2 regions of the Metabacillus sp. RB-C-LZQ-3-1 genome follow, and region 1 is predicted to be linked to the other one. Evidence: a T-box and tRNA genes for the amino acid it is inferred to sense, from the RefSeq annotation. Region 1 holds a T-box; the other holds one or more tRNA genes.

Evidence for each region. The T-box of region 1 lies ahead of AC4GZ8_RS07515 (valine--tRNA ligase). A T-box ahead of a tRNA ligase gene usually reads a tRNA of that ligase, here a tRNA-Val.
Region 2: it encodes a tRNA-Val, which carries the amino acid that the T-box ahead of AC4GZ8_RS07515 (valine--tRNA ligase) is inferred to sense. The anticodon was not compared.

Annotation. Positions count from the first base shown of each region.
Region 1 covers NZ_JBZFLI010000004.1:7,573-12,866, forward strand. Annotated here, with positions in the region: gene spoVID (stage VI sporulation protein D) at 1-922, shown strand, start outside; gene ysxE (spore coat protein YsxE) at 1,028-2,056, shown strand; gene AC4GZ8_RS07510 (YszA family small membrane protein) at 2,109-2,300, opposite strand; T-box leader at 2,698-2,944, shown strand; gene AC4GZ8_RS07515 (valine--tRNA ligase) at 3,018-5,294, shown strand, end outside.
Region 2 covers NZ_JBZFLI010000027.1:12,275-17,568, reverse strand. Annotated here, with positions in the region: gene metC (cystathionine beta-lyase) at 1-646, shown strand, start outside; gene AC4GZ8_RS24180 (TAXI family TRAP transporter solute-binding subunit) at 924-1,934, shown strand; tRNA gene AC4GZ8_RS24175 (tRNA-Val) at 2,141-2,212, shown strand; gene AC4GZ8_RS24170 (GntR family transcriptional regulator) at 2,777-3,463, shown strand; gene AC4GZ8_RS24165 (Gfo/Idh/MocA family protein) at 3,512-4,651, shown strand; gene AC4GZ8_RS24160 (Gfo/Idh/MocA family protein) at 4,689-5,294, shown strand, end outside.

The DNA of each region.
Region 1 (5,294 bases):
GGTTGAAACCAGAGAAGATGGTGTTAGCGTATTGACCCATCGCTTTCCAGTTGATATTACAATTCCGAGGAATCGCATTCAACAATTAGATGATGTATATGTTTCAATCGAGTCATTTGATTATGAACTTCCCGAGCTCAAATGTTTGAAATTAATTGCAGATTTATCGATAAGCGGTATTACAGATGGTGAGGCAGCCCAAAATGAAGAGGTAGAAACTGCAAGAGAAGAAGCAGTTGAACCATTGTACAGAGAAAGTGAGAACTCTTTAGAAATAGATGCTGAGGAAACAAGTGTCAAAGCGGAAAGAACACCAGTATCCCCTTTTTCTTCATTCTATGATGTAAATGAAATAGATGATTCGGATGTGGACAAATTATCACCACCATCTATATCCATTCAAAAAGAAGTAGTTGAAAGTCGTGAAGTAGATAACAAAAATGAAGTACCTTCGAATGTTCATCCATCAAATATTGAAGAAGAGGAAGAAGTAGAAGAACAGGAAGTACTTGATGAGTCAATTAAACAGGAAGAGCAAGAAGAGGATCTTTATGATCCATTTACTGTGGAAGTAAGAAGAGAAGAACAAAATGCAGATCCACAAGAAGTACAATATTCCTTTTTTTCAAAATCAGAAGCTGAAGAGACTGAGGAAGTTGAGGAGATTGAAGAACTTAATGAGAGAGATGAAAAAGATCCGAAAGATGCACATTATTTAACAAGCCTATTTGCAAGAGATGACGAAGAAGACTTCTCTCGTTTAAAAATGTGTATTGTTCAACAGGGAGACACGCTTAATTCTATTAGTGAAAGATACGACATTTCGATTCAGCAAATTGTTCGAGTAAATGATTTTCATGCAGATCAAGATGTTTATGAAGGGCAAATCCTTTATATTCCAGCTTACTCAACGAGCAAATAAGGATACGGACTTTTAGTATATAGTAATGAAAAACAGCATGGGGGCTTCCTGATCCTCAGCTGTTTTTTTAAATTCATCAGCTAATGAATTGAGGTGAGTGTGACTGTGGAATTCCAACTTGGTGAAATTCGACAACTGTTACGTGATTACAATCTTTACCCAGAGTATATCGAAGAGCTGAGTAAAAAAGCAATAAAGGTTTATACAGATACTGGGCCTTTTGTGCTGAAAAAGCTCACAAAGGATTTTAATCCTTATTTTGTTGACTCATTAAGAATGTTAAAAGAGCAAAAATTTTCTCATTTTGTGCCACTCGTTAGCAATAACCAGCATCAGTTTCTATCGTATTATAATGGTGATTACTATTATTTAATGCCATTGTTAACAAACGAACAAGAAGAGGAACGAGATGCCAGACATCAATATTTATTTAAAGAGGTAGCAAATCTTCATAAAAAAACAGAAAAGAAATTGGATATAAAAGAACAGGATGTAAAAAATCATTATGGAAATATGATAAAGCAATGGGATAATTCAAAAGCGATGTATGAGGCTTTTGTTGAGCAGTCTGAGCAAAAAATTTACTTATCTCCTTTTGAACTGCAAGCCATTACTTACTACACCGAAGTATCACGAGCCATTGATTTTTCAAAGAAAAAACTTGAAGAATGGTCTAATCTTATGGAAGATAAAAAGTCTACAAGGGTTGTATTAATTCACGGAAAAATATCGGCAAGACATTTTTTATATGATGATGAAGGGAACGGGTATTTAACTAATTTTGAACGGTCAACTTATGCATCACCAATAGATGATTTTCTACTATTTTTGATTAGAACTTCAAAAACTTATCCTGTTCAAACGGATGATTGTATCAATTGGTTTTATACTTATCAGAAGGGTTACCCTTTTACAGATGAAGAAATGAGCTTGTTTTTAAGTTATTTGGCTTATCCTGATCGTCTATGCCAGCTAATAAAAAACTATAAAAAAGACAAAAAACAGCGCTCGGAGCTGGAAAGAAATAAACAGCTAATAAAGGCATACTGGCAGTTTAAAAATATTGAATATTTTGTGATGAAAGTATCTGAAATGGAAGAAAAAAAGAAAATGGAAGCAGAGGCTCAAACATAGAAGTAGAAAGAGGGGAAGGATACAGATCTGTATGTCTTTCCCTCAAGGATGTTTATATCCAATCATAACGTAACGCAATAGCTAAACCAATTAAGATTCCTAACAGGAGAACATCAAATGTTGTCGGAAAAAAAACAGTACGTATTCCTTGGAAAATGGTTAGCGGAATAATGATTTGAATACCAACCTCACGTATTTGTCTAACCCAAGGTGGTAGAGAATATGGATTATAACGTTTTTTCATATCATAACGCCTCCTCATGAACAATCTCTAAAAAATTTCTCACTTTTTTTGAAAATGGTTCATAAAATATGTTCAACAACCAAGATTTTTACAGAGGTAAGGAAGAATAAAATTAGTACTTCGCTTTAGTTTCTAGCTCCAGAGCCTAGCCCTTGATCGCATAGAACGTGCAAGCGCTTGGAGATTGAAGGCAAAGAACACCTTCTATTAACAAATTTTCTTAGTGCCAGAGGCTGATCTAGGCACTTGCGCTTTTCTTAAAATCGTCCACTAATGTAAATTATGCAAAAAAATGTGATAAGTGCCTGTATGAATGTTATGAAAAATGGTGAAAATATTGACGAAAAAATGAATTGTTTAGTAATATAGAATAGATGAAAATGAACAACTACATATTTAGTAAACGTTGATTGGGAAGAGTACATTGTCATCACTTCACAGAGAGAGAAATCAAATGCTGGAAGATTTCTTAAGTTGAGGCTTTGGAAGGTCGCCCAGGAGTTACTTCCTTGAAAGAATAGTAGAAGAGGTCGGTGAAAACCGTTATCATATCGAGTGTATAGGCTTGATCCATGCTTTTGGTAAGCTTGTTTTAGTCTATAAAAAAAGGTGGTACCGCGAAATTTTCTCCTTTCGTCCTTTTATGGATGAAGGGAGTTTTTTATTTTTACTATCAAAAAATCCAAGGAGAAATATAGTGTGAAGGAGAAAAACGGAATGGAAAATAATGAACAACAGCTATCATTACCAACGAAATATGATCCAAATGCAATCGAAAAAAACCGCTATTCCTTTTGGTTAGAAGGAAAATACTTTGAGGCAACAGGGGATGAAAAGAAGCAGCCTTACACAATCGTTATTCCCCCGCCAAACGTAACAGGGAAGCTGCACTTAGGTCATGCTTGGGATACAACCTTGCAAGATATTTTAACACGTATGAAAAGAATGCAAGGCTATGATGTATTATGGCTTCCTGGAATGGACCATGCTGGGATCGCTACACAAGCGAAGGTAGAGGCTAAGCTTCGTGAAGAAGGAAAATCCCGTTACGATTTAGGACGGGAGAAATTTATTGAAGAAACATGGAAGTGGAAAGAAGAATATGCAGGGCATATTCGTGAACAATGGGCAAAGATTGGTTTAGGTCTGGATTATTCACGCGAACGCTTCACACTTGATGAAGGGTTGTCAAAAGCAGTTCGTGAAGTGTTTGTCACGCTTTACAACAAAGGACTTATTTATCGTGGAGAGTATATCATTAACTGGGATCCACAAACAAAAACTGCACTTTCCGATATCGAGGTAATTTACAAAGATGTGCAAGGTGCTTTTTATCATATGAGCTACCCGCTTGCTGATGGTTCTGGTTCAATCGAAGTAGCAACAACTCGTCCAGAAACGATGCTTGGAGATACGGCTGTAGCTGTTCACCCTGAAGATGAACGCTATAAACATTTAATTGGTAAAAAAGTGATCTTACCAATTGTCGGACGTGAAATTCCGATTGTTGGTGATGATTATGTAGATATGGAATTTGGTTCAGGTGCTGTTAAAATAACACCTGCACATGACCCGAATGACTTTGAACTAGGAAATCGTCATAACCTTGAACGTATTCTTGTCATGAATGAAGATGGAACAATGAATCAAAATGCAGGGATTTATCATGGTTTGGATCGCTTTGAATGTAGAAAGAAAATTGTGAAGGATTTACAAGAACAAGGCGTACTATTTAAAATTGAAGAACACATGCACTCTGTAGGTCACAGTGAAAGAAGCGGTGCTGTTGTTGAACCATATCTATCAACACAATGGTTTGTTAAAATGCAACCACTAGCTGATGAAGCAATCAAGCTTCAAGAAGCAGATGAAAAAGTAAATTTTGTACCAGATCGATTTGAGAAAACATATTTACGTTGGATGGAAAACATCCGTGACTGGTGTATTTCCCGTCAACTTTGGTGGGGACATCGAATTCCAGCATGGTACCACAAAGAAACAGGAGAGGTATATGTAAACCAAGAACCACCAGAAGATATTGAAAATTGGACTCAAGACAATGATGTACTTGATACTTGGTTCAGTTCTGCATTATGGCCATTTTCAACAATGGGTTGGCCTGATACAGAATCAGTAGACTTTAAACGTTATTATCCTACAGATGCTCTTGTAACAGGCTATGATATTATCTTCTTCTGGGTATCTCGTATGATTTTCCAAGGTCTTGAATTCACAGGAAAACGCCCATTCAAGGATGTATTAATTCATGGACTTGTACGTGATGAGCAAGGACGAAAAATGAGTAAATCATTAGGTAACGGTGTTGACCCAATGGAAGTTATTGATCAGTACGGTGCTGATTCATTACGTTTCTTCCTATCAACAGGAAGCTCTCCTGGTCAAGATTTACGTTTCAGCTATGAAAAGGTGGAATCTACTTGGAATTTTGCAAACAAAATTTGGAATGCATCTCGCTTTGCCCTAATGAATATGGATGGTTTAACATTTGATGAAATTGACTTAACAGGTGAGAAATCTGTTGCGGATAAATGGATTTTAACTCGTTTAAATGAAACGATTGAAAATGTAACAAAGCTTGCTGATAAATATGAGTTTGGTGAAGTTGGGCGCTTACTTTATAACTTCATTTGGGATGATTTCTGTGATTGGTACATCGAAATGGCAAAGCTTCCATTATACGGGGAGGACGAAGCAGCGAAGAAAACAACTCGTTCTATCCTAGCTTATGTCCTAGATAACACAATGAGATTATTACATCCATTCATGCCATTTATTACAGAAGAAATCTGGCAGTCTCTACCACATGAAGGTGAATCAATTACAGTGTCAGCATGGCCAACAGTTAATGAACAATTAACAGATGATCAAGCGGCAAATGAGATGAAACTTTTAGTAGAAGTCATACGCGCGGTTCGCAACATTCGTTCTGAGGTGAATACACCAATGAGCAAGCAAATTCCAATGCAAATTAAA
Region 2 (5,294 bases), on a different contig from region 1:
AGAGCTTCAAAGACCATTGGAGCTAGGTGTAGATGTTGTGCTTCACAGTGCAACGAAATTTCTGGCAGGTCATAGTGATGTCCTAGCAGGTCTTGCTGTAGTTAAGGACCCGGAATTGGGAGATCGTTTATATAAGTTGCAAAATGCATTTGGAGCAGTACTTGGCGTACAGGATGCGTGGTTAGTCCTTAGAGGCTTAAAAACACTACATGTTCGCCTGCAGCAATCACAAGCATCAGCGTTGAAGATCGCCGAGTTTTTATCAGAGCATCCAAAAGTAGAAGAGGTGTACTACCCTGGATTAAGCTTCCATCCAGGGCATGATACACAGCGATATCAAGCAGACGGGCCAGGAGCAGTGTTATCATTTAAATTAGCAGATGGGGATGCTGTAAGGACTTTAGTTGAGAATGTTCAGCTCCCAGTTTTTGCGGTAAGCTTAGGTGCGGTTGAATCGATCCTTTCGTATCCAGCGAAAATGTCACATGCAGCAATGCCGCCAGCAGAACGGGAAAAACGAGGTATTTCTGATGGGTTGCTGAGGTTAAGTGTAGGATTAGAAAAAGTTGAAGATTTGATTAAGGATTTCGATGCAGCTCTGGAGAAGGTTCCGGCTGTAAAGAAAAGTGAAAATGTGAATGTTTAAAGGATAGAGCTGACTCTTTTAGGGTCAGTTCTATTTTGTATTTATATAATTAAAGAGGGAGGAGGTTTACCAAATAATAAGCTTGATATTCGTTACAAACTATAGAGTTCTTGTATTAGGAATAAGATACTACATCGAAATATTAGAGAGCTAGCTTTCCTTCAAAGTGGGATAAATAGGAAAAAGGATTGAGATTCATATGCATGTACAGCATCATTCCATCATATATAAAAGAGAGCTTGCGCTTTAACTCAATTTTATAAAAGGGGGAACAGAGATGAAAAAAACGCGCCATAGCTTGTTGTTTATCTTCGTCCTTTCGTTCATGATGGTCCTTGCTGCTTGTAGCAGCGGAACTGATTCTGGGAATGCAAATGGGGAAGAAGGCACGACAGAAACCGAAAGCAATTCAGGTGAAAAGCAAGATTTAAGCCTACTAACAGGAGGTACAGGTGGAACGTACTATCCTCTCGGGGGCCAAATTGGGAAAATCATCACAGACAACACAAATGCCAACATTACACCACAAACATCAGGTGCATCAGCTGAGAACATGGAAACCTTAAGGGCGGGTGAAGCAGAAATCGCCTTTTCACAAACAGATATTGCGGCATACGCAATTGATGGACTAGAAATGTTTGAAGGAAACGCCATTGACAATATTCAGGCAATCGGATCTTTGTATCCGGAAACAGTTCAGCTTGTCACAACGAAAGATAGCGGCATTACATCAGTTGAAGACTTAAAGGGCAAAGCTGTTTCAGTAGGAGCACCTGGATCCGGAGCTTATATTAATGCGATGCAAGTATTAGAGGTTCACGGTTTAACAGATAAAGATATCAAACCGCAAAATCTATCATTTGATGAATCAACTGATGGTATTCAAGCAGGCACAATTGATGCAGCATTTATTACAGCTGGAACTCCAACAGGAGCAGTAGAAGCATTATCAGCTCAAAATGATATCGTAATTGTCCCGCTAGAGGATGACAAAATCCAAGCGTTAATTGATCAGTATCCATACTATGCGAAAGATACCGTTGCGGCAGGAACATATAATATTGAAGCAGATGTAAATACAGTAGCAGTAAAAGCGATGTTAGTAGTTACTGACGACTTAGATGAGGAACTAGTTTATGAGATGACAAAATCCTTATTCGAAAACACAGATAAAATCACACATGCTAAGGGCGAATTTATCACACCTGAAACAGCTCTTGAAGGACTAGGAAACCTGGAACTACATCCAGGTGCAGCTAAGTATTTTGAAGAAAAAGGCATTCAATAGAAGCAAAAAGGTTTAAATTTGAAAAGGAATGATGAGAATCGTGTCAAAATGGAAGAGGTTTGTCATATCGCCACTCCCATTTTGACATGATTCAAATATTTTCTGGGAAATAAGTCGAACAGTGATAGAGAAGAGGTATTGACTTAAAGTGATTAACTGAATATAATAGAATATGTAGCTTTAAGTGTTACATAAAATCAAATATTGATCCGATAGTTCAGTGGGAGAACACTACCTTGACAGGGTAGGGGTCGGGGGTTCGAATCCCTCTCGGATCATCGAATTGAAAAGCTCCAAACCCTTGCTAGATAAGGGTTTGGAGCTTATTTTATTTTACTAAAATGTCCGTTAACGGATATTTTCGGCTCGTAGCCATTAAGGTATTTATCAATCGTCCTCCGATCAACTCCCATGTCCGAGCCAATTTACTCTAATTAATTTTCATTTTCAAGCTCTCCATTAACATTTTTAATTTAGCATTAGTACAATTTGTAGTGTATCTAAAAAGTGAAAACTGCCTCTATTTGTCGGAGGAGCTGTTATGCGTTTTTTGTAAACATGTTAAATAGAATATTCTCGAATTTTTGGAGATTTTCACTTTTTGTGTAGAATATTAAAAATATTCAAAATTCTCATTGGAATATTTGGGAAATCATTATATAATTCTTGGTGTACTAGTATTTTAACTATACTAGTGTGGTTCAAGAGTGATTTTTTCACGAGTGTTTGTAAGCGTTATCAATCATTTAAGAGTAATAAAGGGCGCATTACTAGCTATCAGCTGGTGTGGTAGTATACATACGCGCAAGTTATATGAATAGGTGGTCTATTGGAGGTGAAGCATGAATTTATTATCGGAAACAAAAATAAATAATAAAGGGTCTATCAGGGATCATGTTTATACGGCAATAAAGACCCAAATCTTAAAATTAGAACTCGAGCCTGGAAGAAAGATTTCTGAAAAGGAAATAAGTGAAATATTACAAGTAAGCAGAACACCAGTTAGGGAAGCATTTCAAAAGCTAGCGCAAGAAGGGTTATTGGAAATCTATCCTCAAAGAGGAACGTTTGTATCAAGGATTAATCTAGAACAGGTGGAAGAAGCTAGGTTTATGAGGGAAAACATTGAAAGAGGAATTGCTCGACTTGCTTGTGAACATTTTCCTGAGGATTATTTTATCCAATTAGAAACCAATATTGCCATGCAGAAATTATTCGATGCTAAGAAAAATTTTACTAGACTTTATGAATTAGACGATCAATTTCATCAAATCCTTTTTGACGGCTGTAAGAAAAGCAAAACATGGGTAGTTTTGCAGCAGATGAACACCCACTTTAAAAGATTAAGAACTTTGCGTACATCCTCAGGGATGGAATGGGATTTTATTATTTATCAGCATGAACAGATTTTTAACCTTATTAAGAGTAGAGACGCAGATTCTGTAGAGAAGGTGATTACAGAGCATTTGCAGTTAGTGGGAATAGAAAAAAGAGTTTTAAAGGAAAAGTACCCTAATTATTTTGATTAAGTCTTAGGGTCTACGACCATTGGAAAATATCTTTAAGGAGGCAGAAAATTGATTAATGTAGCGATTATTGGGGCAGGAGCTATTTCGCCCGCACATATTAAGGGATATTTGGAATTTCCAGAGAAATGTAGAATTGTAGCCATATCAGATATTTATCAGGAAAAGGCAGCTGAACTTGTCAACGAATATAATCTCGAAGCTGTAACGGTTAAAGATTACAAGGAATTGCTGGATCGGAAGGATATTGATTTGGTTTCCGTTTGTACCCCCCCATACACACATGCTCAAATAGCCATTGATTTCTTAGATGCAGGTAAACATGTTTTGGTGGAGAAACCAATGGCTTCTTCATTGGAAGAATGTGATGCTATGAATGCAGCGGCTGACAGAAACGGCAAAATCTTATCGGTTGTGGCTCAGAACCGTTTCCTTAACCCAATGATGAAGTTAAAACACATACTGGAACAAGATTTGATTGGGCCAATTGTACACGTACAAGTGGATTCCTTTTGGTGGAGAGGTCACTGCTATTATGATTTATGGTGGCGAGGAACTTGGGAAAAAGAAGGCGGCGGTCCCACATTGAATCATGCTGTTCATCATATCGATATATTCCAATGGATGAATGGGATGCCATCTGAAATAACGGCTGTTATGAGTAATACCTCTCATGATAATGCGGAAGTAGAAGACATCTCGATTGCTATTGGACGATACAATAGCGGGTGTTTGGCACAGATTACAAGTTCTGTCGTCCATCATGGTGAGGAACAGCAATTAATTTTTCAAGGGAAAAATGCCCGAATTTCATCACCTTGGAAATTAAAAGCATCAAAATCCAAAGAAAATGGGTTTCCTGAGGAAGATACTCAATTAGAAGAAGAAATTCAACGTGCCTACGATGCACTTCCGGATATTCCATATGAAGGACATCCTGGACAGATTCACAATGTGTTAACAGCAATTGAAAATAATGAAGAAGTTATGATTGATGGATATCAAGGCAGAAAAACACTTGAATTAATTACAGCGATTTATGAATCGGCAAGCTTTGGAAAAACAGTGAAACTGCCATTAAAGGAGGATAGTCCTTTTTATACTAGAGAGGGGGTGTTAAAACAATCAGTTAAGTTCTATGAAAAAACAAAAGCCATTGAAAACTTCGGAACTAACTCTATAAGTCTATAAAAATTGTTTTAATTTGAAAAGATGCGGAGGAAACCAAATGGATAAAATGGATGGAATGAATTATGCACCGAAAGGTCATGTTTCTAAAGTAGTGAAAGAGGGAGAATTTCTTTTCGCAGCCATTGGGTTGGATCATGGTCATATATATGGGATGTGTAATGGATTAATTGAAGCAGGAGGGGAATTAACCCATGTATATGATCCAGATACTAAGAAGGTAAAAGCCTTTTGTGAAAAATATCCTGGAGTTAAGGCAGCATCATCAGGAGAAGAAATTCTTGAAAATCCTGAAATTAAGTTGATAGCAAGTGCTTGTATTCCTTCGGATCGAGGTCCTTTAGGCTTGAAGGTACTGGAGCATGGTAAACACTACTTTGTCGACAAACCAGCATTCACAAAAAGAGAACAACTAAGAAAAGCTCAGCAAAAAACAGCTGAGACAGGACTGAAATGGGGGATTTACTATAGTGAACGTCTCCACGTCGAAAGTGCTGTGTTTGCAGGACAGCTTATAGAAGAAGGCGCTATAGGAAGAGTGGTCCAAGTAATTGGAACTGGTCCCCATCGAGCGAACGTGAACAGCCGCCCAGACTGGTTTTTTGATCCTGAATCTTTTGGTGGAATTTTATGTGATATTGGAAGC